One region of the Aquamicrobium terrae genome, then DNA from elsewhere that is predicted to be linked to it. Evidence: riboswitches for the same ligand, from Rfam matches in the RefSeq annotation. Region 1 holds a riboswitch; each other region holds the start of a gene.
What was found. A riboswitch is a leader RNA that binds a small molecule or an ion and turns the genes downstream of it on or off. The one in region 1 is predicted to bind cobalamin.
Positions count from the first base shown of each region.

Region 2: another riboswitch for cobalamin. It lies ahead of ACVCNR_RS15565 (CbtB domain-containing protein); the one in region 1 lies ahead of ACVCNR_RS13135 (ribonucleoside-diphosphate reductase subunit alpha).
Region 3: another riboswitch for cobalamin. It lies ahead of ACVCNR_RS23345 (ABC transporter substrate-binding protein); the one in region 1 lies ahead of ACVCNR_RS13135 (ribonucleoside-diphosphate reductase subunit alpha).
Region 4: another riboswitch for cobalamin. It lies ahead of ACVCNR_RS03175 (DUF1636 family protein); the one in region 1 lies ahead of ACVCNR_RS13135 (ribonucleoside-diphosphate reductase subunit alpha).

Region 1 covers NZ_JBRKLZ010000001.1:2,678,157-2,685,510, forward strand. The annotation lists gene ACVCNR_RS13135 (ribonucleoside-diphosphate reductase subunit alpha) at 1-2,329, opposite strand, end outside; cobalamin riboswitch at 2,433-2,647, opposite strand; gene ACVCNR_RS13140 (glutamine synthetase family protein) at 2,792-4,147, opposite strand; gene der (ribosome biogenesis GTPase Der) at 4,520-5,956, opposite strand; gene ACVCNR_RS13150 (tetratricopeptide repeat protein) at 5,960-6,625, opposite strand; gene sbmA (peptide antibiotic transporter SbmA) at 6,777-7,354, opposite strand, start outside.
Region 2 covers NZ_JBRKLZ010000001.1:3,161,373-3,168,726, forward strand. The annotation lists gene ACVCNR_RS15555 (hypothetical protein) at 1-504, opposite strand, end outside; gene ACVCNR_RS15560 (CbtA family protein) at 513-1,244, opposite strand; gene ACVCNR_RS15565 (CbtB domain-containing protein) at 1,257-1,460, opposite strand; adenosylcobalamin (AdoCbl) riboswitch at 1,508-1,588, opposite strand; gene ACVCNR_RS15570 (histidine phosphatase family protein) at 1,648-2,199, shown strand; gene ACVCNR_RS15575 (pyridoxal phosphate-dependent aminotransferase) at 2,206-3,318, opposite strand; tRNA gene ACVCNR_RS15580 (tRNA-Ser) at 3,678-3,768, shown strand; gene ACVCNR_RS15585 (Dyp-type peroxidase) at 3,922-4,884, opposite strand; gene ACVCNR_RS15590 (hypothetical protein) at 5,107-5,292, shown strand; gene ACVCNR_RS15595 (CBS domain-containing protein) at 5,443-5,880, opposite strand; gene ACVCNR_RS15600 (hypothetical protein) at 6,166-6,522, shown strand; gene ACVCNR_RS15605 (SRPBCC family protein) at 6,653-7,096, opposite strand; gene ACVCNR_RS15610 (diaminopimelate dehydrogenase) at 7,207-7,354, opposite strand, start outside.
Region 3 covers NZ_JBRKLZ010000003.1:53,272-60,625, forward strand. The annotation lists gene ACVCNR_RS23335 (ABC transporter permease) at 10-1,686, shown strand; gene ACVCNR_RS23340 (ABC transporter ATP-binding protein) at 1,683-2,744, shown strand; cobalamin riboswitch at 2,838-3,041, shown strand; gene ACVCNR_RS23345 (ABC transporter substrate-binding protein) at 3,195-4,211, shown strand; gene ACVCNR_RS23350 (FecCD family ABC transporter permease) at 4,238-5,263, shown strand; gene ACVCNR_RS23355 (ABC transporter ATP-binding protein) at 5,260-6,024, shown strand; gene ACVCNR_RS23360 (pseudoazurin) at 6,035-6,475, shown strand; gene ACVCNR_RS23365 (class I SAM-dependent methyltransferase) at 6,472-7,266, shown strand; gene ACVCNR_RS23370 (1-aminocyclopropane-1-carboxylate deaminase) at 7,304-7,354, opposite strand, start outside.
Region 4 covers NZ_JBRKLZ010000001.1:612,446-619,799, reverse strand. The annotation lists gene cobG (precorrin-3B synthase) at 1-441, opposite strand, end outside; gene ACVCNR_RS03185 (cobaltochelatase subunit CobN) at 438-3,935, opposite strand; gene cobW (cobalamin biosynthesis protein CobW) at 3,970-5,007, opposite strand; gene ACVCNR_RS03175 (DUF1636 family protein) at 5,004-5,423, opposite strand; cobalamin riboswitch at 5,460-5,665, opposite strand; gene ACVCNR_RS03170 (winged helix-turn-helix domain-containing protein) at 5,694-6,896, opposite strand; gene ACVCNR_RS03165 (NADH-quinone oxidoreductase subunit A) at 7,235-7,354, shown strand, end outside.

The DNA of each region.
Region 1 (7,354 bases):
AGATGTTGGAGATGGTCGCCGTCGGCGCGATCGCCATGGTGTTGGAATTGCGCATGCCGGTCTTCTTCACCCGCTTGCGCAGGCTGTCCCAGTCGAGCGTGGAACCGGAATCCATCTCCACGCCGGGGCGTGCTTCCTCCAGCAGGCGGATGGAGTCGATCGGCAGGATGCCCTTCGACCACAGCGAGCCCTCGAAGCTCGGATAGCGCCCGCGCTCGGCGGCGAGATCCACCGAAGCCGAGATGGCATGGTAGCTGATCGCTTCCATCGACCGGTCGGCGAACGCAACGGCGTCGTCGGAGGCGTAGGGAATGCGCAGCGCCTGCAACGCATCCTGGAAGCCCATCAGGCCGAGGCCGACCGGGCGGTGGCGCAGGTTCGAGGCACGCGCTTCCGGGATGGTGTAGAAGTTGATGTCGATGACGTTGTCGAGCATGCGCATCGCCGTGCCCACCGTCCTCGCCAGCCGGTCGAGGTCGAGGCCCTTTTCCGATACGTGATTGGCAAGGTTGACGGAGCCGAGATTGCACACGGCCACCTCGTCCTTCGACGTGTTGAGGGTGATCTCGGTGCACAGATTGGACGAATGCACCACACCGGCATGGCCCTGCGGCGAGCGGATGTTGCAGGGGTCCTTGAAGGTGATCCACGGATGGCCGGTCTCGAACAGCATGGTCAGCATCTTGCGCCACAGGTCGAGCGCCCGCACCTTGCGGAACACCCGGATGCCGCCGGCCGCCGCCTTTTCCTCATAGGCTTGGTAGGCGGTGCGGAACGCGGTGCCGTAGAGGTCATGCAGGTCCGCCACCTCGTCAGGCGAGAACAGCGTCCATTCGCCGTCGGCGGCGACGCGCTCCATGAACAGGTCCGGCACCCAGTTGGCGGTGTTCATGTCGTGGGTGCGGCGGCGGTCGTCGCCGGTGTTCTTGCGCAGGTCGAGGAATTCCTCGATGTCGACGTGCCATGTTTCCAGATAGGCGCAGACCGCGCCCTTGCGCTTGCCACCCTGGTTGACGGCGATCGCCGTGTCGTTGGCCACCTTCAGGAACGGCACCACACCCTGGCTCTCGCCGTTAGTGCCCTTGATATGGGCACCGAGGCCACGCACCGGCGTCCAGTCATTGCCGAGGCCGCCGGAATATTTGGCCAGCAGCGCATTGTCCTTGACGCCCTTGAAGATGGCGTCGAGGTCGTCGCCGATGGTGGTGAGGAAGCAGGACGAAAGCTGCGGCCTCAGCGTGCCCGAATTGAACAGGGTCGGCGTCGAGCACATGAAGTCGAAGGACGACAAAAGGTTGTAGAACTCGATGGCGCGCGCCTCGCGGTCGATCTCGCGCACGGCAAGCCCCATGGCGACGCGCATGAAGAAGGCCTGCGGCAGCTCGAAGCGCTTGCCCTTGGTGTGCAGGAAATAGCGGTCGTAGAGGGTTTGCAGGCCCAGATACTGGAAATTCAGGTCGCGATCGGCCTTGAGCGCCGCGCCGATGCGCTTGAGGTCGAAGCGGCCGAGTTCGGGATCGATAAGCTCGGCCTCGATGCCGGTCCTGATGAACTCGGGGAAATAGCTGGCATAGCGCCCGGCCATGTCGGCCTGCGTCGCCTGCTCGGGGCGGCCGGTGACGAAGCTCAGCGCCTCGCGGCGCAGCCGGTCGAGCAACAGGCGGGCGGAAACGAAGCTGTAGTTCGGTTCGGTCTCGACCAGCGTGCGCGCGGCAAGGATCGGCGCCAGCGACAGTTCGTCCTCGGTAATGCCGTCATAGAGGTTGCGCAGCGCTTCGGTCAGGACCGGCTGCGGCGACACGGCCTCCAGCCCCTCGCAGGCTTCCTCGACGATGCGGCGGAAGCGAGCTTCGTCCAGCGGCGCCTTTTCGCCGGTGGCGAGGGTGACGTGGAGCGAAGGTGCCGCCGTCTCGGCAACGGCAGCCTTGGCGGCAGCGCGCTCGCGCGCCCGTTCCTCACGATACAGCACATAGGCGCGGGCGACCTTGTGGTGCTCCGAGCGCATCAGCGCGAGCTCGACCTGATCCTGCACGTCCTCGATGTGGAAGGTGCGGCCCTCGCCGATGCGGCGCATGAGGTTCGACACGACCTGCTCGGTCAGGTCCTTGACCACGTCATGCACGCGGCGCGAGCCGGCCGCCACCGAACCCTCCACGGCCAGAAACGCCTTGGTCAGCGCGACGGTGATCTTGGTCGGATCGAACGGCGTGACCGACCCGTTGCGGCGGATGATGCGATAGCCCGGCTCGGCCGGGGTGAAAGCATCGGTTTCGATGGAAGGGGGGGCCTTGTCGGCCCCGTTCGTCTGGAGTGCAGTGGTCGCCGGCATCTTGTCCCCGTGGCGCTGTGGACGGGGAAGCTTGGGGCAACGCATGCCGGAAGACGCGGTTCAGGCCGCGCTGGCAGGCGCACCTCCGGGACACCCCGCCCGAGTTTCGTGCAACGTCACGGCAGGTCTCCTGGCTCACGGATCGTCGTCGCTGTCAGGCCTTCCCGGCGCCTTGGCGCCAGTGACACGAAAGAGACAGCGACTCACCGTTTACAGTTGCGGGGGCAGCGCCGGAATTCCCCGAAAGGGCACCGGCTTCCCTCTTAGCCTTTCCGAACCGCGAGGATTCTGAAAGGAACCATGACAACTACATTTAGTATCAGGGTGCATTTTCATGTCAATCACTGGTGCGGAAATTATGCGGGCAAAGCAAATTTATCCACGCTATCCAAAGGCTGCCTGTGCATGAACACTGCGCCCGAATGCGCGTGCCGGCATCGGGCGCAGTATGTCTCTACGTGCCTAGACCGCTTCCAGATAGGTCTCGAACTCGAAATTGTTGACCCTGAGCGCGAAGGTTTCAAGTTCCTGCTTCTTGCAGGCGACGAGCGAGCCGCGCAGCGCGTCCGGGAATATCTCGGCGACGAGGCTGCCGCTCTCGAAGCTGGCGATGGCCGAGGCCCAGTCCGGCGGCAGCTTGGGCAGGTTGCGTTCGTAGACGTCGGTCGTCGCCGGCTCGCCGGGGTTCAGGTTCTTCTCGATGCCGATGAGCGCCGCACCCAGAATGGCGGCCAGCACCAGATAGGGGTTGGCGTCGGCCCCGGCGACGCGATGCTCGATGCGGCGCGCTGAAGAGGGGCCGCCCGGAATCCGGATCGCCACCATGCGGTTCTCGTAGCCCCAGGCGACGGCGGTCGGCGCATGGGAATTCGGCCGCAGGCGGCGGAACGAGTTGAAGTGGGGTGCGAACACCAGCGTGCTTTCGGCCATCGCGGCCAGCAGGCCGCCCACGGCATGGCGCAATGTATCGGAGCCTCGTGCGGTGCCGTCGTCGAAGACGTTGTTGCCGTCCTTGTCGATCAGGCTGAAATGGACATGCAGCCCGCTGCCCGAGCGCTTGCCGTAGGGCTTGGCCATGAAGGAGGCGATGAAGCCGTGCTTGCGGGCGATGCCCTTCACCGTGCGCTTGAACAGGATGGCGTCGTCGGCTGCGCGCAGCGCATCGTCGACATGGTTGAGGTTGATCTCGAACTGGCCGACGCCGTTTTCGGCGATGGCCGAATCCACGGGAATGTCCTGCGCCCGGCAGGCGGCGTAGACTTCGTGCATGAAGCCTTCGAAATCGTCGATCTCGTCGATGGAAAGTGCCGCGTCGGAATCGAGCCGCCGGCCGGTGATCGGCGAGACGGGGCCGCGCGGGCGCGCGGGCTTGGGATCGACGAGGTAGAATTCCAGCTCGGTGGCGACCACCGGCGTCAGGTCCAGCGCCTTGTAGCGGTCGAGGATGCGGGCGAGCACCTGGCGCGGATCGCCGAGGAAGGGCGCGCCGCTCTCGTCGGTAAGCCAGAGCGGGATGAGGGCGGTGGGGTGAGCGGTCCATTCCATCGGCAGGATGCCGCGCCCGGTCCATTGGCAGATGCCGTCGGCATCGCCGGTGGAGAACACCAGCTTGTTGCCGACGATGTCTTCCCCCCAGACATCGACGCCGCACACCGAAAACGGCATGCGCAACTTGCCTTCCAGTGCCTTCTCCGCCTGATCGACGGGAATGCGCTTGCCCCGCATGATGCCGTTCAGGTCGCAGACCGCGGCCCTCAGGCTCTGGATGTCCGGCCGGCTCTCGAGCCAGTCCAGCACCTCCCTGATCGCTTCACTCAATTGATACCTCCGGGTTGGTTGAACATAGGGGCGGGGACGCGGCGGGCTCGCAGGGAGACGCACGCGCCGGGGCCGTGCAAAGGCGCGGCCGGGGTCACGATGCCAGGGGAGTAAGAAGTGCCAGGGGAGTAGAAGGAGCGGCGCTGCCTGTGCGCGCTGTTTCCGGCCAGAGGTCCGCTGGACCCGAATGTCCTGTTCCCAGGAATTTTTCTTACCCTCGTTGAAGCCTGCGAGAGGCTTTCCGAGAGCAAGCAAAAAATTGTGCAATCCCCCAGCGCCACCCTGCGGTTCGCATGGATCGAACCGACTTCGCGGATCACAATATCCGGCGGCCGTCGACTTGCCAAGCCGGGGCCAGCCGGGCCGCCGGCGTCAGCTCTTCTTGCGGGCCCGGTTGGCGAAGGGATTGTCCGAGGTGCGCAGCGCGATCCGGATCGGCACGCCGGGCATGTCGAAGGCCTCGCGCAGATTGTTGACCAGATAGCGCACATAGGATTGCGGCATGGCTTCCGGCCGCGAGCAGGAGACGACGAAGCCCGGCGGGCGCGTCTTGGCCTGGGTGATGTATTTGACCTTCAGCCGGCGTCCGGCCACGGCCGGCGGCGGATGATGGGCGAGGATGCCTTCCAGCCAGCGGTTCAGCCGGCCGGTGGAAACACGGCTGTTCCACACTTTGTGGGTGCGCACCACCGCATCCATCAGCTTGTCGAGCCCCCGCCCGGTCTCGGCCGAGACCGGCACCGCCTGGATGCCGCGCACCTGCGGCAAAAGCCGCTCGGTCTTCTCGCGCAGTTCGGCCAGCACTTGTTGCGGGTTGTCGATCAGGTCCCATTTGTTGAAGGCGATGACCGGCGCGCGTCCCTCGCGGATGATGAGGTCGGCGATCTGCAGATCCTGCTTCTCGAAGGGGATGGTGGCGTCGAGCACGATGACCACGATCTCGGCGAAGCGGATGGCGCGCAGGCCGTCGGCCACGGAGAGCTTCTCCAGCTTCTCCTGCACCTTGGACTTGCGGCGCATGCCGGCCGTGTCGAACAGCTTCATCTGCCGTCCGCGCCAGTCCCAGTCGACGGAGATCGAATCGCGGGTGATGCCGGCTTCCGGTCCGGTCAGCAGCCGCTCCTCGCCGATCAGCGCGTTGATGAGGGTGGACTTGCCGGCATTGGGGCGGCCGACCACAGCGATGCGCAGCGGCTTGGTCTCGTCATAGGCCGGCGCCTCGGCTTCCGGATCGGCGATGTCCTCGCCGATCAGCACTTCGCTGGCTGCAAGCGTTTCGTCGTCGTCCTCGTCGTCCTTGCCGAGCGTGCGCTCCTCGCCCAGGGCCTCGACCACGGCGTCGCGAAGATCGGGCATGCCGACGCCATGCTCGGCCGAGACCGGCACCGGCTCCCCGAGCCCCAGTTCCCACGCTTCCAGCAAGCCGCCCTGCGCGCCGCGCGCTTCGGCCTTGTTGGCAACCAGCACCACCGGCTTGCCGGAGCGGCGCACGATGTCGGCGAAGGTGCGGTCGTCGGGCATCAGCCCGGCCTTGGCGTCGACCACGAAGAAGATGACGTCGGCCTCGTCGATGGCGATCTCGGTCTGGGCGCGCATGCGTCCGGGCAGAGTGGCGGCCGGCGCATCCTCGAAGCCGGCAGTGTCGATCACCTCGAAGGCGAGGTCGTAGAGCTTGGCGGCATGGACGCGGCGGTCGCGGGTCACCCCCGGCGTGTCGTCGACCAACGCCAGCTTGCGCCCGACGAGGCGGTTGAAGAGCGTGGATTTGCCGACGTTAGGCCGGCCGATGATGGCGGCTTTGAAGCTCATGTGTCACGACGCATCGCCCGAACCGCGGATCAGTTCGGACATCAGGGAGGCGCGCTGGCGAATGTTCTGCGGCGCCTGGTCGTCTTCCACGATCTGGTCGAACAGCTTGAGCGCATCGCCCGCCTTGCCTTCCTTCCAGGCGGCGAGCCCCAGCGCCTCGCGGGCGGAATGGCGCAGCGCATTGCCATCCACGGCCATCGCCTCGACGCGGGAGGACACGTCGGCATAGCTGCCGGTATCGACCAGAAGCAGCGCGGCGCGCAGCCTGGCCATGTCGCGCAAACCCTGCGGGATGGCACTGTCGGCGGCGACGGCATCGAGCTCGGTCACGGCCGCCGCCACATCGCCGCTGTCGGCCTTGAAGGTGGCGGCACGCAGGCGCGCCAGCACCGGATAGGCGCCGTAGCCGTCCTTCTGCAATTCGGCGAGCGCCGTCAGCGCCTCGTCGCGCTTGCCCTCGTTGGCAAGGGTCAGCGCCTGCGAAAAGGCATCGCCCGAGCGGTTGGCGCGGCTTTCGTCCCATTGGCGATAGCCGACATAGGCCGCGGTGGCGAGCACGACCAGAACGGCGATGCCGATCACCAGCGGGCCGAAACGGTTCCACACCGCCTTGGCCTGCTCCTTGCGCAGTTCTTCGTTCACTTCGCGGATAAAGCTGTCGTCGGCCATTCACTCAAAACCGTTTCTGTGCCGCAATGGCGGTCTGTTCGCCCGCGTTTTAGCTGAAATTCGCCGGCATGGAAGGGGCGGGGGCGGAAATTCGCCCCGGCCGCCCTGCATCGCGGGATGCGGGGTCATCCTGCTTCAGCGGTGATCGGGTTCAGGCATGCTCCTCCACGCCGCCCGCCTCGATGAAATCCTGATCCAGCTTCGGCAGTTCCTCGCCCGACAGCGTCGCCTCGAACGCGTGCAGGCGCTTGTAGACCGACAGCAGCTCCACGATCGTCGACCATGAGTTGACGAGGAACTGGAACGAGCTGGTCACTTGCGAGAAAGCATAGCTGATCTGGTTCATCAGGCCCAGCGTCAGTCTCTGGGCGACGATCGACGGCACCATGACCAGCAGGGAGAACATGTTGTTGGCCTGCAGGTAGGTGTAGCGCACGACGTTGAAATAGACGTAGTGGAAATAGAGCCTGAAATAGTTGCGGCGCACATTGGCGAACAGTTCGGCAAGGGTGGCCGGCTGGGCGCGGTCCTCGTGGTCCTCGCCATAGACGAGTTCCTTGCGATAGGCGGCCTCGACCCGCTGGTTGCGGAATTGCAGGCCCGGCAGCTTGAAGCCGGCCAGCGCCAGCGCCACCGTGCCGAACACCGACCAGGCGATGGCCGCCAGGACCAGCGGCTGCCCGACCTCGCCGACGATGGGCAGGGCGCTGATATGTTGCGAGAGGTTGA
Region 2 (7,354 bases), 480 kb from region 1:
GCGCACCACGCTCGCCGTATCGAATGTTTCGCCGCTGTACTGGCACAGCACGAAGGACGATTGCTTGCGCACCATATCCGCATCGATGCGCGATATGAGGTCTTCCACCGCCGTCTTGCTGGCCGAGGTCTCGCGCATATGGGTCAGCAGCGCGTGGGCCGCCGACAGATAGGCGTGGGCGCATTCGTTGAACGGGCTTTCCTCGTCGCCCAGCGTGCCGGGAACGAGACCCCACAGGCAGTAGGTGTACTGGATGTTGCCGTAGTTCAGCAGCCGCACGAAGGTGTCGTCCACCTGCCGCTCCTGCGCCGCGAGCTTCATGATCTCGCTGCGGTAATCGGCGATCACGGCCATCTGGCCGTGCGACAGGCTGGCGATCGGTATGCCCTGGATTTCGGCCGGATTGATCCGCCGATGCGCCTCAGCCGCAGGTGAAGCAAGGCAGGTCGCGAAAACCGCAACAAGAAACGCGGCACGCGCCGAGAAGGGAGCGTGCCGCGTCATGGCATTTCTCAGGCCGTCCGGGCGCGTGCGCCGGGCAGGGCGCGCTCGGCAACCGCGCCGAAGGCAAGGCCGATCACCGTCCACAGCACGGCATGCATGCCGAGCGAGGAGGTGCGGAAGCGCCAGAGCAGGTCGGCCGAATAGCCTTCCGGAATCTCGTTCACCGTCGGCAGCGCATATTGGGCGATGGCGATGATGACGATGAAGGCAAGGCCGCCGGCGATTCCCGCGTTCCAGCCGCCGAGCTGGCTCCACAGGCGCCGCGCCAGCACCACGGCGACGGCAGCCGCGATGATGGACACGATCAGCATGATGAAGAACAGTTCCGTGCGCGCGCCGATCGTTTCAGGGTTGCCGACAGCCGGCGGCGTTGCCGGGTATTTCAGCGCCGGCACCAGCACCACGGCGATGAAGGCGGCGACGGCCAGCAGCCCGGCGGTGGCGCGCGGACCCAGGGTGACCGCACGCCCATAGACATAGGCGAAGACGAGGGAGAACAATCCGCCGATGGCGGCGCCGTAGACGACCGAGCCGGTCAGCAGGCCGAGGCCCGCCTGCGTCTCGCGGCTGACCAGTTCCTCCTCTTCCTCGGCGGGCTCGCCGGAGGCGGCAGCCATCGCTTCTTCATAGGCGATGGCGCTGTCGATATGCGGCTCCCCGTAGATACGGGCGAATCCGAACGCGAAAAGTCCAGCGAGGATGCCGACCAGCATCCCGCGAAGCAGAAGATTTCCAACCATGGCGCTATGCTTTCAGTGGCAGGGGAAGCCGAGGAGGTGGCGCGCGTCATGAACGAATTCATGCGTGCTCAGGCTCGAGAACAGGGTGGTGGCCCCTTCTTCCGCGCCGACGAAATAGATGGCCAGCACCATGAGCAACCCGCCGAAAACGGCCCATGGCATGATTTCGCGCACCGGAATCGGACGGATTTCCGGTGCGAATGTGATGTCAGACATTGTGCTTCTCCCTGGGATACTGCGTCCCGTCATTGCAAGCTGGGGAGACGGACCAAGGCCTGACTTCCGGCATTATGCCGATCACAGTGGCGCGACCGCGCTGGATTTTCACCAGCTTCCAGATCCGTAACCTTTGCCGACACTAGTCGCCGTCATGTATGGCTGTCAATCAAGCGAAGGAGGATGCATGGCAGGGCGGCTGACGCTGGTGTGCTGCGGCGCGACGGAGGCGACCCGGCGCGGGGCTTTTCCGCGTGACGAGCCGCTGGAGCCTGCTGCCCTTGCACAGGCGCAGAAGCTGGCCGGGAACCTGCCTCGCGCCGACCGCGTATGGCATGGCCCCGCCCTGCGCGCCGTCCAGACCGTTGCCGCCCTCGGCCTGCACGGGGAGGCGGTGGAGGCCCTTCGCGACCAGGATTTCGGCACCTGGGCCGGGCGCAGGCTTGCCGAACTCGATCCGGCGGACCTGGCGGCATGGGTGTCCGACCCGGCAACCGCGCCGCATGGCGGTGAATCGCTGAACGACCTCAGGCATCGCGTGTCGGCCTTGCTGAAAGAGAGCCTCGGCCTGTCCGGGCATACGCTCGCGGTCACCCACCCGTCGGTCATCCGCGCCGCTGTCTGTGCGGTGCTTGAGGCCCCGCCGCAAGGTTTCTGGTCGGTCGATGTCGAGCCGCTTGGCCTGACCCGGTTCACCACCGACGGACGCCGCTGGGCCTTGCGGATCGCGTCGCTCTAGCGCCGCTTATCCGGCCCGCGCCGCCGCCAGTGCCTTCGGCATTTCCTCGGCCAGAACATCGAGTTCGTGGTCGAGCCCGACGCTGATGCGGATGCAGCGGTCCAGCCCCGCCACCATCGGCTTGCGGATGAACACGCCGCGCGCCAGCAGCGCCTCCATCAGTTTCAGCGCGAAGGCTCCGTCGCGGCCGCAGTCCACGGCGACGAAATTCGTTGCGGAGGGCAGGGCCTGCAAGCCATTGTCCGCGGCTATTGCCGTGATGCGGCGGCGCCCGGCATCCACCTTGCGCACCACCTCGGCCAGCCAGGCCTGGTCCTCCAGCGCCGCCTCGCCGGCGATCTGCGCCATGCGGCTGACGCCATAATGGTTGCGGATCTTCTCGAAGGCGGCAATCACCGTCTCCTCGCCGATGGCATAGCCGCAGCGGATGCCGGCGAGCCCGTAGGCCTTCGAGAAGGTGCGCATCCGCACGACGTTCGGCCGTGTCACGTCGATCGCGGGCAGGGCGGAAGCCGGTGCGAGTTCGCAATAGGCCTCGTCCAGAATGAACATCGTCGTTTCCGGCAGCGCCTCGATGAAGCGGGTCACGTCGTCCGCCTCCCACCAGCTTCCCATCGGATTGTCGGGGTTGGACAGGTAAACCAGCCGGGCATTTTCACAGCGTACCGCATCGAGCAGCCCGTCGAGGTTTTCGCGGTCGTTCTCATAGGGAACGGACACCAGCCTGCCGCCCACGCTCGCGACATGGAAATTGAAGGTCGGATAGGCGCCCAGCGACGTCACCACCGGCTCGCCGGGCGAAACATACATGCGCGTCAGCAGGCTGAGCAGCCCGTCTATGCCTTCCCCGACGACGATGTTCTGCGGCTTGACGCCGTGATGGGCGGCGGCCGCGAGTTTGAGGTCGTGATTGTCGGGGTCGCAATACATCCACATGTCGGGCACCGTCTCGGTCATGCAGGCTATGACGCGCGGCGAGGGCCCGAAGCTGCTTTCGTTGGCCCCGATACGGACACGGAATCCATGTCCCGTGGCGCGTTCCTGCGCCTCCGGCCCGACGAAGGGAACGGTGGAGGGCAGGGCTTCGATGACGGGGGTGAAAGGAGGATGGATGGGCATGGCAATCCTGTTGTCGAACCGGATTGCAGCTAAGCCAAGTGGCAGGTGCTGCGCAAGCATCTGCTGAAGGAACTCTGCCTCTTATCCCTTCCGGAAGAGGCGAATCGGAGCTTTGGCCTTGTGCGTGGCCCGGTTGGGCGCACTCCAACCGGGCCCGGCGCTTGCGCGGAAAGCGCCAGGGATCACCGGAAGAGATTTCCTATAATGGGAAAAATTGCGCGAAGGAGAATCGTGTGGAACCTGTTCCCCGATTTTCTCCTCCTTGCCTTGTGGGTTTCTGCGCCATTCTGCAAATAGCTGCGCTCAACCGCGAGATTGAGCCTTGCCAAACTGACGGAAACCCTTAGAAAGCGCGCTGTGGAGAGGTGGCCGAGTGGTCGAAGGCGCTCCCCTGCTAAGGGAGTAGAGGTCAAAAGCTTCTCGTGGGTTCGAATCCCATCCTCTCCGCCATCGCTGTCGATTGCCCTCTGTCATCCCATGTTGCCGCCGGCGCCGCGTTCCGACGGGCGTGCGGATCCTGGGCGGGGTGTTGGGCCACAAGCGGCGATGGGCAGGAGCCGAAGGGGGGGCCGATAATGATCGCCCGCAGGCTTCTGGCGTAGGCTACTCCGCGTTTGCCAGCTTTGCCAATGTCGACCGCGAGGGGGCGAAGAAGGTGGTGCCTGTCCGGGCTGTGGAAAAGTCCAGAAGCCGGTCGTATGCGCCTTTCGGTTCACCGATGAACATGCGCTGCAGCATCTTTTCGATCACCCAAAGCCGGCGGGTATAGCCTATGAAATAGGTTCCGAACTCACGCCGCCCCGGGCTGCCGAACGGCATATTGTCCCGCAGGATATCATGCTCCACGCCCTGCGGGTCGACGATGGTGGCCAGGCTCTTGTGCGATTTCTGGTTTGCTGCCTGATCGTCGAGCTCGATGTTGTCCACCTTGGTGCGGCCGATGATCTTCTCCTGTCGGTCGGCGCCGATCGCCTTCCATGCGGACAGGTCGTGCAGGTATTTCTGGGTCACCACATAGCTGCCCCCGGCGAATTCGCGATCCTCTTCCCCGACCAGCGCCGATTCCGGAATGTCCTGTCCCACCGGGTTCGCGGTTCCGTCGACAAAACCAAGAAGATCCCGCGCGTCGAAATAACGGAAGCCCCAGGTCTCATCGACGATCCGCACCGCGTCACCGAGTGTGTCAAGCAGCAGCCTGGCGAATTCGAAACACAGGTCGGCGCGCTCGGCCCGTATGTGGAACAGCAGGTCGCCCGGCGTCGACGGGGCCTTGTGAACAGAGCCATCGATCGGAGAGAACGGCTTGAGTTCAGCCGGCCGGCTGGAAGGAGAGAGCCGCTCCCACAGGGCGGACCCGATCGCCGCGATGCAGGACAATTTGCCGTCCAGGTCGCGAAAGCCAACGGTTTTGATGAGGTCGTCCAGCCCGCCGAGTGTCGCGCGGACGCTGGCAATCGCGTCATTGCCGTCCATGGTTTCGACGACCAGGAAGATGGCACTGCGCGAAAGCGGAGCTTCGATGCTCTGGGCGTCGATTGGCACCCGATCCCAGGTATGTCCCGCCATGGCCGCTCCGGCGTTGTGACGCGGCGCTCACATGCCGTCCGCTCGAAAACATTTCTATATCGGAAAGCGCGCTATTTCCAACCCGCCCGCTTCAGCCGAAAGCCGCATTCCCCGGTCCGGCCTCGTTACGGAGTGAAAGAAGCTTTGACCGCAGCGGCATTGACCTCACGGCCATGGACTTCATGATGCGCGCCCGGCGGGGACAACAAGAAGGGACCATGAATGACCCGCAAGATCCAGCTTCTCGCCGCATTGGGCCTGACATTGATCGCCGTCACCGCCTGCAGCCAGACGGAGACGACCAGTTCGGTCCCGCCTCCCGGCGCGACGGAAGCTCCTCCTCCGCCCGGTGCCGGCGTCATGGCACCCAGCGACACGGTCGCGCCCGCCCCTTCCGGCACCATGTGATCCGCACCTCATCGGCCGGTCGTACTCCACCAATCGAGGCATTGTTTCGACAGGCCCGAGGAAAGCTCCTCGAAACGAAGATCGAGACGGAAACCCGCCCGGCTGAGGCCGGGCGGGCCTTTGTTTCAGTCAGGCGCAGACGGCCGGAACTCAATGGGCGGTCTGCGAATGTTCGCCGCCCGGCTTCGATATGCCGCCGAGGGCCCTTCCGGCATTGGTGGCGTCGCCATTGGTGGCGAGGTCTCCCAGCGAGACGATGCCCACCAGCCGCTTTTCCCGGTTGAGCACCGGCAGCCGCCGCACCTGTATGTCGCCCATATTGTCCAGGACGCTGGCAACCTCCTCGTCCTCGAAGCAATATTTGACGTCGGTCGACATGACATCTTTGACGGGCGTGTCCGGCCCCATTCCCGAAGCCACGCCGCGAACGGCGATATCGCGATCGGTGATCATCCCGACGAGCCTGTTGTCGTCGGCGACCGGAAGCAGGCCGATATCGAGGCTTGCCATTGCCCGGGCGACATCCCTGAGCTTTGCCTCGGGGCCGGCAAACCGGACGTCCCTGGTCATGCATTCGCTTACTCTCAACGGATTTCTCCCTGTGTTCCTCACCCCACGCTGCCCCAGGTGAGTGAGGCCAATGAGGGGCGGGGAGAATCGTTCCAACAAATCTTGACGGAATGAGAGACAGCGGCCGCGGCCTGTCGTGGCGAAAGCCGTCCTGGGCACCGCATAAGGTTCGCGACCCCGGTCAAACAGCCCGTTCCAGAAGGCAATTCGTCACGAAATGGCCACATCGGCGGCAGTTTCTCATCGCAATGATCATGTCAGTTGCGCGTGCGTGCGGTGGGGCCAATCGGAAAAGGCAAATCCATGCGCAAAACAGTAATGATCCTCGCCAGCGTCACCTTGTTCGGAACTGCCGGCGCTGTCCTCGCGCAGGAGGCATCTCCCTCTCAGCAGCCGGCCAATCCGCCCGTGACGGCTCCGGCCATCCAGCGCGTCAACGTCATCGATGTGAGCGAACTGCCACAGGAGACGCAGGCGCAGGTCAACAAGATCGTGGAAGAAACCAGCAGCGAGAGCATGCAGCAATTGCACAGCATGGTCGAAACCTCGCCCGAGGCGAAGTCGGCCCTCGATGAAAAGGGTGCCAAGTCCACTCAGGTCGTGGCCACAAGCATGGGCGCGGATGGCACGCTGACGCTGATCACGAAGAAGAACAGCTGAAGCTGGTGGCCGACTACGACGAGTTACGCCGTGCTTTAAAGACCATGACCCCGGCTTCGGCCGGGGTTCTTGGTTTCGGCAGGCGGCAAGTTTCCTCGCCGGCCGCGACTATCCGGTTCGGCTTCTTGTCCTATTCCTGGATGTCCGGCTCCACTAGCCTTGCCAGGTTCCGGAGTGAATCCTGCCAGCCGAGATAGCAGGCCTCGGCTGGAATGAGGTCGGGGATGCCTGCCTGTTCGATGTTCAGTTCCGTGCCGACCGAGACCTTCGTCAGGGTCACGGTCACCTTCATCTCGCCGGGCAGGTTGGGATCGTCGAACTTGTCCGTGTAGCTCACCCGCTCGCCCGGGACGAGTTCGGTATATTCGCCGCCGAAGGCATGGCTTTGGTCCGTCGTGAAGTTGCGGAACGACATGCGGAAGGTGCCTCCGGTTTTTGGCTCAAGGTGATGCACGGTGCAGGCGAACCCGTTGGGCGGCAGCCATTTCGCGAGTGCATCGGCCTCTATGAAGGCGCGGTAGACCTTCTCCGGGCTCGTTGCCAGAACGCGGTGCAGGCGGACGGTGCTGGGCATGACATGTGTCCCTTCTGATTGGATTGGCGATCAACGCTCCTAGGACGAGCACGGTTTCGCCAATCCGACAAATTGGCCCGGATTTTTTTGCAGCTGCGGTGCGGAGCGGGCTACAATTGTCCGGCCCGCAACTGTTCCGCGCTCCTCGGCGAAAGCAGGCCGGGAGGAACGTCGAACACCGTCTTGGCGCCGAACTGGTCCATGGCGTGCAGGCGATGCACGGCCCGCGCATAGGCCACCAGCACGCTGGCCGTGAAC
Region 3 (7,354 bases), on a different contig from region 1:
GGGCGCCTCTTGTCACGCAGCCTGAGTTCCGAACTGCGGCAGCTCGCGCGAGACCCGATCCTGCTCGTGCTGCTGGCGGCGATCGCCCTGTCGATCGTCGTCTTCGTCGTCTACCCGCTGATCAAGGTGCTGGTCGCCAGCGTCCAGATCGGCGGTGTGTGGACGCTGGACGGTTATGCGGAACTCGCGCAGCGCAGGCTCTATCGCAACGCCCTGATGAACAGCCTGGGCGTCGCCACGCTGGTCGGCGTGATCTCCGTGGCCATCGGCTATCTCGCCGCCTTCGTGCTGACGCGCCTCGACGTGCCGGGCAAGACGCTGCTGCATTACGTGACGATCCTGCCGATCGTCTCGCCGCCCTTCGTCAGCGCGGTGTCGATCCTGTTCCTGTTCGGCTTCAACGGGTTGATCACGCGCCAGCTCCTCGGCCTCAACGATTTTTCCATCTACGGCTTTCACGGCGTGGTGCTGTCGCAGGTCTTCACCTTCGCGCCAATCGCCTATCTGTCGCTGCGCGGCGTGCTCGCTTCGCTCAGCCCGACGCTGGAGGACGCCGCGCTCAACATCGGCGCCACCCGTTGGCAGACCTTCTGGAAGGTGAGCCTGCCGCTTTCCCTGCCCGGTATCGCCAGCGCCTTCCTCATCGTGTTCATCGAATCCATGGCCGATTTCGGCAATCCGCTGGTGCTCGCCGGGGCTGCCTTCCCGATGCTGGCGCCGCAGGCCTATCTGGAGATCACCGGCTCCTTCAACCTGTCGCGCGGTGCGACGCTGGCGATCGTGTTGCTGATCCCGTCGCTCACCGCCTTCGCCATCCAGCGCTATTATCTGGCCAAGCGCCAGTACATCACCGTGACCGGCAAGCCGACCGCCTCGACCAGCAAGATCGTCAGCCAGCCGGTCAAATGGCTTCTCTACGGGCTCGTCATATTCTTCGCGCTGCTGGTGGCGGCCTTCTATGCCGTCATCCTCGTCGGCGCCTTCACCAAGGTCTGGGGCTTCAACTACACGCCGACACTGGATCATTTCCTCTATGTGTTCGATGTCGGGCTCAACTCGGTGAAGGACACGCTGGTCGTCGCCATCGTCTCGACGCCGGTGAGCGGCCTGCTCGGCATGCTGATCGCCTTCCTCGTCGTGCGCCGCAGCTTCCCCGGACGCACGGCGCTGGAATTCGGCTCGATTCTGTCCTTCGCCGTGCCCGGAACCGTGGTCGGCATCGGCTACATCCTCGCCTTCAACGCGCCGCCGCTGATCCTCACCGGCACGCTCACCATCCTCGTACTGTGCTTCGTGTTTCGCTACATGCCGGTCGGCATCCAGTCCGGTATCGCGGTGCTGCGACAGATCGATCCGGCCATCGAGGAAGCCGCGCAGAACCTCGGCGCCAGCGGCCTGACCACTTTCCGCAAGGTGACGCTGCCGCTGATCGCGCCGGCATTCTTCTCCGGTCTCGTCTATGCCTTCGTGCGCGCCATGACGGCGATCAGCGCCGCAATCTTCCTGGTCTCGGCCAACTGGAACCTGATGACGGTGCAGATCCTCAACCAGGTCGGCTCCGGCCGGCTCGGCGTCGCGGCCGCCTTCAGCGTGGTGGTGATCGTCATCGTGCTCATCGCCATCGGCATCATCAGCTACCTCATCGGTCGCTGGAGCCGCCACACCTCCATGGTAAGATTCAAATGACGGACAGCATCCGCATCGTCGGCCTCAACAAGCTCTTTTCCAGTCCCGATGGCGGCACCGTCGCCGCCGTCAAGGACGTGAACCTGGAGATTGGTGCCGGCAAGCTGGTCACTCTGCTCGGCCCTTCCGGCTGCGGCAAGACCACCCTGCTGCGCATGATCGCCGGCTTCGAGGAGCCAAGCTCCGGCGACATCTTCTTCGGCAAAAAGCGCATGAACGAGGAGCCGCCGAACACCCGCGACACCGCGATGGTGTTCCAGTCCTACGCGGTGTTCCCGCATCTCGACGTGTTCGAGAACGTTGCTTTCGGCCTCAGGCTGCGCAAGCTGCCCAAGGCCGAGATCGAGGAACGGGTGAACCGCGTGCTCGAACAGACGGGGCTTTCGGGCTATGCGCGGCGCTCGCCCAACCAGCTTTCCGGCGGCCAGCAGCAGCGCGTGGCGCTTGCCCGCTGCATCGTCATGGAGCCGAAGGTGCTGCTGTTCGACGAGCCGCTGTCCAATCTGGACGCCAAGCTGCGCGAGCAGATGCGGGTCGAGATCCGCGAGTTGCAGCAGCGCGTCGGCATCACCTCGATCTATGTCACCCATGATCAGGTCGAGGCGATGAGCATCTCCGACGAGATCGTGGTGATGAATGCCGGCGTGGTCGAGCAGCTCGGCACGCCGCACGAAATCTATGCCCGGCCGGCGAGCCGCTTCGTCGCCGACTTCATCGGCAAGGCGAATTTCGTGCCGGTGAAAATCCTGTCGGGGGATGCGGTCGACATCAACGGCGTGCGCATCGGCGTGCGCGAGATGCCCGACCTCGAAGCCGGCACGACCGTCACCGCCGTCGTCCGGCCGGAAGCGATCCATCTTGCCGGGGACAAGGGCGATTTCCGCGGCACGGTGCGCCGCGTCATGTTCCTCGGCAACATCGCCGAATATCTGGTCGAGATCGAAGGTCTCGGCAATTGGCTGGTCGACAGCCCCAACCCGGCGGAAGCAGGATTGTTCGCAACCGGCGATACCGTGTTCCTTACGCCCTCCCCTTCTTCTATCCACCTACTGCGCTGAGCCCGCGCCCGCCGGTTTCGGCAAGGCGTCGCCTCTGCCGTAAGCGACATCTGGGGGAATGGCTTTTCTCGGCTTGAAATGCTGCGCCAGGATGCGATACGAACGGGCGTCGGTTTCCGAAAGGAACGAAGAGGGAATTCGCCGCAGGCTTCTTCAGGAACCTGCGAAACGAAACTGCCCCCGCAACTGTAGGCGGTGAGTCCGCTCCCCAAAAAATGCCACTGGGCTTCGGCCCGGGAAGGTGGGGAGGGATGTTGATCCGTCAGTCAGGAGACCTGCCGACACCTGGAACTGAACATGCCGGGCGGGGTGCCCGGGAGAGGTTGTCGATGAAGCCGTCCCTGCCCGATCAGGCTGTCTGCCGCATCCTTGCGGATGCGTGGCGTTTCATTGCGTTCCCCGCCCGAAGCCTCCGTTCCCCGCTGCAAACCGATCGGAGAACTTCGCGTCATGACCTTCCCGCATCTGGCACTTGCTGCCGCTAGCCTTGCGCTGCTCACGGCCCATGCGGCCGCCGAGCCCACGAAATATCCGCTCACGCTGGAGAATTGCGGCGAGACGATCACCTTCGACAAGGCGCCGGCCACCACCGTGACCGTCGGGCAGGCCGCCACCGAGGCGCTCTATGCGTTGGGCCTCGGCGACAAGGTGACGGGCACCTCCGTCTGGTTCACCGACGTGCTGCCCGAGCACAAGTCGATCAACGACAAAATCGAGCGGCTGGCCGACAACGATCCTAGCTTCGAGAGCGTCGTGGCGAAAAAACCCGATCTCGTCGCTGTCCAGTTCATCTGGCATGTCGGGCCGGAAGGCATTGTGGCGACCCGCGAGCAGTTCCACGAGGTCGGTATCCCCACCTATGTGATGCCTGCCGATTGCGTGGCCAAGGACAATTCGGTCGGCGTCGACGGCACTCGCACCGCCGCCTTCTCGACCGAAACCATCCATCAGGGCGTGCGCGAGCTTGCCGAAATCTTCGACGTGCAGGACAAGGGCGACGAAGTCGTCGCCGATCTCGTGAAGCGTGAAGCGGACGCGGTCGAGCGTGCAAAAGCCCTCGATCTCAAGGACGTTTCGGCCGTGTTCTGGTTCTCCAGTGCCGACATGAACATCGATCCCTATGTCGCCGGCCGCAAGGGCGGACCGGCCTATATGCTGGACAAGCTCGGCATCAGGAACATCGTGGAATCCGATGAGGAATGGCCGGTCGTGGGTTGGGAAACCATCGCCAAGGCCAACCCGACGATCATCATCATCGCCAGGATGGATCGCCGCCGCTTCCCCGCTGACGACCATGAAAAGAAGCTCGAGTTCCTCAAGACTGATCCGGTCGCCAGCCAGATGGAGGCGGTGAAGAACAACCGCATCGTGGTGATGGATGCGCATGCCATGGATGCCACCATGCGCACCGTGTCCGGCATCGAGGTGCTGGCCGACGCGCTGGTGGATCTGGGTATCGCCAAGTGACGATTGCCGCTGCCGGCCAGCATTCCATGGCGCGCCTGTGGTGGCGCTGGCCGGCCGGCATCGTCGTGCTGGCGGCGACGGTCTTTGCCGGCACCTGCATCGGCGAGACTGCGATTCCGCTGTCCGTCGTGGTGCAGACGCTGGCCAACAAGGTGCTGGGCGCCGCCTATCCGCTCGACCCGATCGACATGGGCATCGTCTGGAACTATCGCCTGCCGCGCGCGCTGGTGGCCGCGTCCTGTGGTGCGGGGCTGGCGCTGTCCGGCCTCGTGCTGCAATCGCTGCTGCGCAACGCGCTGGCCGATCCCTATCTGCTCGGCATCTCCGCCGGCGCCTCGACCGGTGCGGTGACGGTGACGATCGCCGGCATCGGCGGTGGGGCGGTGTCCATGTCGCTCGGGGCGTTCGCCGGCGCGCTCACCGCCTTCCTGCTGGTCGCGCTGCTGGCACGGGCGGCCGGTGGCGGCGTTTCGGCGCGCGGCACCGGGCAGATCATCCTGGCCGGCATTGCCGGCTCGCAGCTTTTCAACGCGCTCACCTCCTTCATCATCACCAAGTCGGCCAACGCCGAGCAGGCGCGCGGCATCATGTTCTGGCTGCTCGGCAATCTGAGCGGCGTGCGCTGGCCGGATGTGACGCTGGCCGTGCCTGTCGCGGCCATAGGCCTTATCGCCTGCGTGTGGTATGCGCGCGCCCTGGACGCCTTCGCCTTCGGGGCCGAATCCGCCGCTTCGCTGGGCATTCCGGTGCGCACCGTGCAGACGGTGCTGATCGGGCTGACCGCGCTCGTCACCGCCGTCATGGTCTCCATCGTCGGCTCCATCGGCTTTGTCGGGCTGGTCATCCCGCATGCGGCGCGCTTCGTGGTCGGCGTGCGCCATGGCCGGCTGGTGCCGGCGACGGCGCTGACCGGAGCCGCCTTCCTGATCGCCGCCGACGTGCTTTCGCGCACGATGATCCCCGGACAGGTGCTGCCCATCGGCGTCATCACCGCGCTGGTCGGCGCGCCGGCCTTCGCCCTGATCCTCCTCAGGGGGCGGCGCCGGCCATGATCCTTCAGGCACGCAATCTGGGCTGGCGCGTGGGCCGCACGCAGATCGTCGGCGGCGTGGACCTTGCCGTGCATGAGGGGGAAACGCTGGGGCTCGTCGGGCCCAATGGTTCCGGAAAATCCACGCTTCTGCGGCTGCTCTCCGGCATCCTGAAGCCGACGGCCGGCGAGGTCGCGGTCGAAGGCCAGCCGCTCGGCGCCCTGCCGCGCCGGCTGGCGGCGCAGAAGATCGCCTATCTCGAACAGCAGGCCGATACCGGCGAGGCGATCACCGTGCGCGATGCGGTGGAGCTTGGCCGCACGCCATGGCTGACGCCGCTGCAACCATGGTCGCATGAGGACGACCGCATCGTCGCCGAGGCGCTGGCCGACGCCGATCTGCACGGTTTCGAGAAGCGCTATTGGGCCACGCTGTCGGGCGGCGAGAAGCAGCGCGTGCATCTGGCGCGCGCGCTGGCGCAGCGCCCGCGCATCCTCCTGCTCGACGAGCCCACCAACCATCTCGACGTGCGCCACCAGCTTTCGATCCTGAAGCTAGTCGCGGCCCTGCCGGTGACGTCGATCATCGCTCTGCACGACCTCAACCAGGCGCTCACCTGCGACCGCGTCGGCGTCATGGCTGGCGGGCGGCTGGTGGCACTCGGCGCGCCCGAGGAGGTGCTGGACGTGGAGCGCATCGCGGAGGTGTTCGGCGTGCGCGCCAGCATCGTCGTCGACCCCGCCGACGGCGCCCGGATTTTCCGTCTCGATCACATACGCTGAAAGGAATGCCATGCGCATCGCCGCATCCGCTCTTATCTTTGCCTTGCTTGTCCCCTCAGCGCCCGCCGTCGCCGGAATGCATGAGGTGAAGATGCTGAACCGCAACGAGACCGGCCCGATGGTCTATGAGCCGGATTTCCTGCAGGTTGCGCCCGGCGACACGGTGAAGTTCATCAAGACGACCAGCGGCCATAATGCCGCGACGATCGACGGCATGGTGCCGGAGGGAAATCCCGGCTTCCTCGGCCAGATCAATGAGGAGATCGAGATCAAACTCGATCAGGAAGGTTTCTACGGCATCAAGTGCTCGCCGCATTACGGCATGGGCATGGTGATGGTCATCCGCGTCGGCGATGCGGCCCGGCCGGCGTCCTTCCCGGCCGACAATGTGCCCCAGCGCGCCAGGAAGCGCTTCGAGGACATCCTCGGCCGCAACGGGTTCGGGAAATGAACGCGCCTCTGCCGCATGCCGGCAATTTCGACCTCAAGGAGGAGATCCGCTCCTACTGGTCGAAGCGCGCCGAGACCTTCGATCTCGCCTTCGGGCACGGCATATTCTCCGAGGCAGAATTCAGCGCCTGGCAGCGGCCGATCCGCGACACGCTGGGCGAGGAACCGCTCAAGGTGCTGGAGCTCGCCTGCGGCACCGGCGAAGTCACGCGGCTGATCCACGATCTCGGCCACGACGTCACCGCGCTCGACTTCTCGGAGGCGATGCTGGAGGTGGCGCGCGCCAAGCACAATGGCAAGGAGCGGCTGCGCTTCATCCTTGCCGATGCCGAAAACACCATGGAACCGGATGCCGCCTACGACGCCATCGTCTGTCGTCATCTTGTGTGGACGCTGACCGCCCCACAGGCGACGTTCCGCGAATGGCTGCGCCTGCTGAGAACCGGCGGCCGGCTGCTCGTCTATGACGGCGACTGGACGAAGCCCAGCCTGACGGGCCGCCTGTTCGCGCGGCTGGTCGCGCTGCTCGACCGCATCCACGGAGCCGACCCCTACTACGACGGCGCGCTCAGCGACAGGCACGCCAAGATCATGCGCGCCCTCCCCTTCGGCGAGGGCCTGACCTATGACGGGCTTGCCGCGCTTCTAGCCGAGGCCGGCTTCGTGGACGTCCGCTACAAGTCGCATGACGCTATCGCCAGGGCGCAACGGCAAGGCGCCGACCTGCGCAACCGGTTGCGCACGCGCGTCTACCGCCGCTTCATCCTGAGCGCGCGGCGACCACTGCCCTGACGCCCCCGGTGTATCCGCGATCCGGCCGGCGGCGTTGTCAGCCTTCCCGGTAGTAGTAGCTGTAGCCGTTGAGGGCCGGCGCGCCGCC
Region 4 (7,354 bases), 2.1 Mb from region 1:
CACGGCGTCCATGGGCAGGCGACCGCCGCCATCCACCACCACGGAAACTTTTGGGCCGAGCCGCGCGCCAAGGCCGGCCTTTTCGATGGCGGCCCGGATTTCATTTGCCAGCGGGCGCGGGTCGGCGATCTCCTGGGCGTCGATGCCGGCCAGCGGGCCGGTCTCGACCGGCACGCCGGTGCGCACGTCGATCTCCAGCACAGCGACCTCGCGGGCCAGTTCACGCGCAGACGACGGCGTGAGGCCGCGAATCTGGATCGAGCCGCGCGCCGTCACGTCGACGATGCCATTGCCGTGGCGCAACGCCGATTCGCAGAGTCCGATCAACGCCTTGGGCGGCAGACCTCCCGCAACAGTGTGGAGACGGGTGAGCAGGCCGTCACCGGTCTGCATCGGTGTGGAAAGGGCGGGGCAGGCGCCGCGTCTGGCGAAGGCGTTCATGCCGCCACCTGCCTTGCCTCGGCGATCAGCGCTGCGAGGTCGTCGTCCACGGAGTTGCGCAGCGGGTGCCACAGGCCGCGCCGGCGGGCAGACAGGAAGCGCTCGGCGATGAGCGCCGCCGCCTCGCGGTTCTCGCGCAGCAGGAAGGCGCGCACTTTCTCATCGCCGAGATAGGCGTCATGAACGGCCTCGATCAGCGCGCCCGGAATGGCGTGCGTGGTTTCGGCGAAGCCGACCAGCCGGTCCACGGTTTCGGCGAATTCGGAAGCGCCGCGCGGGCCGTGGCGCATCTGGCCGGCGATGAAGCGGGGGTTGACGGCGCGGGCGCGCACCACGCGAGAAACCGCTTCGGATACCGAGCGCGGTTTCGGCCTTGCCGGGTCGGTGGTGTCGAGCACGATGACGTCGGCGTTGCGGCCGAGCGTTGCGAGAGCGGCCGAAAACCCGCCGATGAAGGCGACATCGGCGGAGCCTTCGAGAATGTCGCGGCCGGGATCGTCGCCGGTATGGACGAGCAGATCGGCCTCCGACAGCCGGTCCGCGAAAGCGCCGGGCGCGGCGACGCCTTCGCCCTCCGCGCCGCCATAGGCATGGGAGGCGCTGTCCAGATAGGCGCGGCCGATCTCCTCGCGGCTTTCCCAGTCGCCGCTGGCAAGCAGGCTTTCGATGCCGGCGCCATAGGTGCCGGGCGAGGAGCCGAAGATGCGCGGGCCGATGCGGCCTTCGGCGCGGGCAAGGGCGGCCAGCGGGTTTTCGTCGTCGGCCTCGTCGCGTGCCGCGACCGCGCGCGCGGCGGCATCGATCAGCGCGATCTGGGTCGGGAACATGTCGCGGAACAGGCCGGAGATGCGCCAGGTGACATCGACGCGCGGGCGGCCGAGCACGGCCGGCGGCAGCACCTCGATGCCGGTGACGCGGCCGGTGGCGGCATCCCATTGCGGGCGGCAGCCCATCAGCGCCAGCCCCTGCGCGATTTCCTCGCCGCCGGTGCGCAGCGAGGCCGAGCCCCACAGGTCGATGACCAGCGCGCGCGGCCAGTCGCCATGGGTTTGCACATAGGCAGTTACCACCTCGCCGGCCGCCGCCTTGCCGAGGTCGAAGGCGGTCGGCGTCGGCATGGCTCGCGGATCGGCGGTGAACAGGTTGCGGCCGGTGGGCAGCACATCGGTGCGGCCGCGCGCCGGTGCGCCGGACGGGCCGGCGGTGACGTGGCGGCCATCGAGTGCGGCGAGAAGGGCGGATTTTTCCGCTTTCGCGCTTTGCAGGCGCAGAGGATCGTTTTCATCGGGCTGAGCGCGGCCATAGATGTGCAGCCCGTCCTTGACGGCGAAATCCTTGAGGTCGCACAGCCAGGCATCTATGCGGCGCAGCGCCTCGTCGGGCGCGTCGGTGGTGGTCACGCCGGCCTCGACAGCGAGGCCGGTCTCGGCGGCCGTCTCCACGATCAGCTTCGCCAGCCGGTCGCGGCGGCGGCGGTCGAGCCCGTCTGCCTGCGCATATTCATCCACCAGCCGTTCCAGCTTTTGCTGGTGCTCGTCCAGTTCGGCGCCGATCAGCGGCGGCGGCAGATGGCCGAGCGTGACGGCTGAAATGCGCCGCTTGGCCTGCGCCGCCTCGCCGGGATTGGAGACGATGAACGGATAGACGACCGGCAGCGGGCCGGCGACGATCTCGGGGAAGCAGGTTTCGCTCAGCGCCACCGTCTTGCCCGGCAGCCATTCCAGCGTGCCGTGCGCGCCGACATGGACGATGGCGTGGGCATCGAGCGCCTTGCGCAGCCACAGGCCGAAGGCGACCAGTTCATGGCGCGGGGGCAGGGTGGGATCGTGGTAGTCGGCGCGGCGGTCCTCGGAGCGACCGCGATCGGGCGCGAGCGCGACCGTGACGTTGCCGAAGGTGGCGGCGCGGAAGGTGAAGCGCGTCGTGGCGGGTTCACCCCTCTCTGGCCTGCCGGCCATCTCCCCCACAAGGGGGGAGGCCGGATTTGGAGAAACGCTTTCGCCAATCTTCGACGCCGCAAATGGGGAGCCGGCGCCAAAACTGCCTCTCTCCCCCTTTGTGGGGGAGATGGCCGGCAGGCCAGAGAGGGGTATCTCGCAAGGCCCCCAAGCCTGCGTCACGGCCTCGCGCGCCTCAACCGGCAGTTCAGCGAAGTAGGTCTTGTAGTCATCGATGCTGAAATCCTCGCCACCATGATCCAGCATGTCGAGCAGGGCGCGCGGCGATTGCGGAATCCGGTCAACCACATAGCCGGCATCTTTCAGGTCATGCAGCATGGCGAGCACGCTGTTCGGCACGTCGAGCCCCACGGCATAGCCGGTGCGGCCGGGCGCGCTCGGATAGTCGGGGATCATGACGACCACGCGCCGTTCGGCCGGCGGCGTGGCGCGCAGGCGCAGGAAGGCGGAAAGCCGCCTCGCCACCTGCGCGATACGGTCGGGTACCGGCTGGTTTATGTTGGCGCGCAGGCCAAGGGCCGGATCGGCCTCCGCCTCGGCCTTGAAGGAGATGGCGCCGGCCATGATGCGCCCGTCGAGTTCGGGCAGCACGGCGTGCATGGCGAGGTCGGCGGGCGCAAGGCCGCGCTGGCCGCTTGCCCATGCCTCGCGTTTCGTCGTGGCGACCACCACCTGAAACACCGGAATGCCGGTGCGGTCGAACAGCGTTTCCGCGCCCGGCTCCGCGCCCGAAGCGAAGGCCGTGGCGGTGACGATGGCCGCCGGTTGCAGAACTGCAATCGCCTTTTCGACGAAGCCGAGCGAGGCGACGTCTTTCAGGCTGGAGACGAAGACCGGCACCGCCGCGATGCCGGTGCGGCGCAGTTCCGCCGTCAGCGCATCGATGGGGGCGATGTCGTCCGCCGGCAGCATGGAACGGTAGAAGAGAATCGGCACGACGGAAGCAGATTTGTCGTCCGCCAGCAGCGGTGTTTCGACAACGCCTGTTCCGGGTTCGTAATAGCCGGCCCGCGGCACCGGCGTGGGAGCCGCAGCATCGGCCTCATGGCCGGCCAGCCTTGCCAGACGGCGCACCAGCGCCTGCATGTTGGCCGGGCCGCCCTCGCGGAAATAGCCCAGCAGCAGGGAAAGTTCCTCGCGGGGCAGGGTGGAAGCCTGCGCCAGCCGCTCGTCCTCGTCGCGGCATTCGCCGGGCATCAGCGCCAGCCTGATGCCTTTTGCGCGCGCCGTGGCGGCAAGCTGGTCGCAGCCGTAGCGCCACCAGTCGTAGCCGCCCAGAAGACGTACCAGAATGACCTTTGCATGCTGTGCGACGCTGTCCACCCACAGGTCGACCGACATGGGGTGACGCAGGTCGCGCAGCGCCGCCAGCCGCATGGAGGGCAGGCGGTCGGCTTCGGCCTTCCATGCCGAGGCCAGCGCCGCGAGATCGCTGTCCGTGAAGGACAGCGCCACCACCTCGCCCGGCGTCTGGCGCAGGTCGACCGGCTCGATGACATCATCGAGCGAGGCGGAGGTGGTGGTCAGGATATGCATCGTTCAATCCTGATGAGCGGCGCGCTTGCCTAGTTCAGCCCGCCAGAATCTTCTCGATGGCCGGGCGGTCGAGACCCTTGAGGCCGATCACCACCAGCCGCGAGCGGCGGTCGTCATTGGCCGTCCATGCGCGATCATAATAATGATTGACGCGCGGACCGACAGCCTGAACCAGCAGGCGCATCGGCTTGCCGGAAACCTCCACGAACCCCTTCACCCGCAGCACGTCCTCCTGCTCGGCGGCGGCGGCGATGCGGCGCGCCAGTTCCTCGGGGTCGGTGACGGACGGGACGTCGATGACGAAGGTGTCGAAGTCGTCGTGTTCATGGTCGCCGGCGCCGTCGTGATGCGACTTGCGGTTTTCGATGTCGTCCTCGACGGCGAGGCCGAGGCCGAGCAGGATCGACGGATCGACCTTGCCGTGCTCGGACGGGACCACCTTCACGGCCGGCGTGATATGGGCATCGACGATCTTGCGGGCGCGGATGGCAGCGGCCTTGTCCAGCAAATCGTTCTTAGAAAGGATGATGAGATCGGCGCAGGCCACCTGATCCTCGAACACCTCCTCGATCGGATCGTCATGGTCGAGTGACTCGTCTTCGGCGCGCTGGGCGGCGAGCGCATCCATGTCGGAAGCGACCTTGCCCTCGGCAAGCGCGGGACCATCGACCACGGCGACCACGCCATCGACGGTGACGCGGCTTTTCACCGTCGGCCACTGGAACGCCTGCACCAGCGGCTTCGGCAGGGCGAGGCCCGAAGTCTCGATCAGGATATGATCGACCCTGGGCGTGCGCGACAGGATCTGGTCCAGCGCCGGCACGAAATCGTCGGCCACGGTACAGCAGATGCAGCCATTGGCGAGCTCGACGATGTTCTCCTCCGGGCAGGCGTCGATGCCGCAGCCTTTCAATATCTCGCCGTCGACGCCGACGTCGCCGAACTCGTTGACGATGAGGGCGAGGCGCTTGCCTTTGCTGTTCTCCAGCAGGTTGCGGATCAGCGTGGTCTTGCCGGCGCCGAGGAAGCCGGTGACGACGGTGCAGGGCACGCGGGCGGCGGTTGCGGTCATGGTCGATCCTTCAGGATGGTAAGAGGAGGAATGCGCGCGACGAGGCCGCGCTTGAGCGAATCGGGGCGGCCGCGCCACGGCATCAGGCCGTCGTCGGCTCCAGAGAGCAGGCGGGCACCGGCGACCAGATCGGCGCCGCAATCTTCGGCGAGGTCGCCGAACACATAGCTCCAGGCGCCGTCGGAGAGGATGGAGGCGCTGAGCCGGCGCTTGCAGTTGCCGAGGCATTCTACGGTGCGTATCTCGACCGGCGCGCCGGCGGCGGCCCGGCGCGTGTCCTCCGCCAGCTTTTCGCCGGCGCGCGGATGTGCATCCGAGCCGCTGGCGTCGCGGCAGGACACGCACACGATGATCGTCGCGCGGGTTTCCCGGTCGCTGACGGGTGGCGTCGCCTGATGGGCTGGGCTTGAGTCCAAAATATGCTCCTTGCCCGGGACACCCGCCAGGCTTTCGGCTCGGTTTCGTCGACGGCAGGTCTCCTGGCTCGCGGGTTGTCGCCTTTTCGCCGCCTTCCCGGGCTTTTCGACCCAGTGGTGTTTGGCAAGGCTCGCCGCCTACAGTTGCGGGGACAGCCGCGGCGTTGGGATGAACATCCCGCACCGCATTCCCTCTTAGCTCCCCTCCTTTGGAAGTGGAGACCGTCTTGGCGGATTTAGGCTTTGGCGGGGCGCGCTGTCAACGCGCGGCTACGACGCGGCCATGTCTGCCAGCGCCGGGCCAAGATCGCCGGCGGGCGTGACCTCGATGCGGTCGAGTTCCAGCCAGCCGCGCATCTGTTCCAGTTCATCGAAAAGCGCCGCAGCGGTTTCGGCCGGGGCGTGCGGTTCGGCATAGGCGGCATGAACGCGTAGCACCTTGGCCGGCCGGTCTGCCCTGAGGTCGACGCGGGCGACGATCCTGTCGCCCAGCAGGAAGGGCAGGACATAATAGCCGTACTGCCGTTTCTCGGCCGGCGTGTAGATTTCGATGCGGTAGCGGAAGCCGAACAGGTTCTCCGTGCGGTCGCGCTCGAACACCAGCGGATCGAAGGGGGCAAGCAGGGCGCGGGCGTCGATCCTGCGCGGCAGGCGCGCGTCCCGATGCAGATAGGCCTGCCGCGACCAGCCCTTGATGCGCACGGGAATCAGTTCGCCTTCCTCGACCAGTTCGGCGATGCGCGGCACGGTTTCCGTTGCGGAAAGGCGGAAATAGTCGCGCAGGCAGGCGACGGTGGCGATGCCGTGGGCGCGGGCGGAAATACGCAACAGTTCGCGCTGGGCGTCCTGCGTCGCGGGAACGGGCAGGTCGAGGATGTTGCGCGGCAGAACCCGCCCGGGAAGATCGTAGACGCGCTCGAAGCCGCGGCGAAAGGCGGTGGTGATGCGGCCGGCCCAGAACAGCCATTCGAAGGCGGCCTTGGCGTCGCTCCAGCCCCACCAGCCGCCGGACCCCTTGTGGCCATCCATGTCGGATGCCGCGATCGGGCCGCGCGTCTCCACCTCGCGATAAATCTCCTCGATGAAGTCCGAACGCTCGCGGCCGAATTTCGCCAGCCCCCGATACATTTCCTCGCCGCGCGCCGCGCGCTCCATGCGCCAGCGCAGCAGGGGCCATGTCTCCAGAGGCAGGAACGAGGCCTCGTGCGCCCAGTATTCGAACAGCAGGCGCCGGCGCGGACGGGCGGCGTCATCGACCAGCGAAAGCGGGTAGGGCCCGAGGCGCGAATAGAGCGGCATGTAATGCGCCCGCACGACGGCGCTGACCGAGTCGATCTGCAAAAGGCCGGTGCGTGCGAGGAAACGCGAAAGGTGCCGCCGGTCGATGGCGCCGGGCGACGGACGCCGCGCGCCGAAGCCCTGGGCGGCCAGTGCGATGCGTCGTGCCAGGGTGGGCGAAATGGTTTCCGTCATGCGTTTGCAGCCTATCTGCCATGCGTTTGCAACCTAGCAGCGGACCGGCTTTGCGGCAGCCCGATTCCCGCAGGCTAGCAGGCAAAAGGCGGGAACGCTGTCAGGAGTAAAAGTGGAGTAAAAAGTGAAGGAAATCAAAGATGATCAGTTTTGTCGCAGATAGTGGAGGGTGCGGCGTTTCGGGCAAGGTTTGACTTGCTTCGTCCATCCGCCTGCGCTAACCCTCGCCGCGTTGCAGCATGGGGCCGAACGGGTTCCGGGGCAAATCTGTCACGCTTCCGTAACAGGGCCGGCTGCGCTAGTTTCAGGCGGATCCGCCGCCAACGGAAAGTTGCAGCATGAACGAATTGCTGAGTTCGTATCTGCCGATCGTCATTTTCATCGGCGTGGCACTGGTGATCGGGCTGGCGCTTATCGTGGCGCCGTTCCTGGTGGCCTATCGCGATCCCGATCCCGAA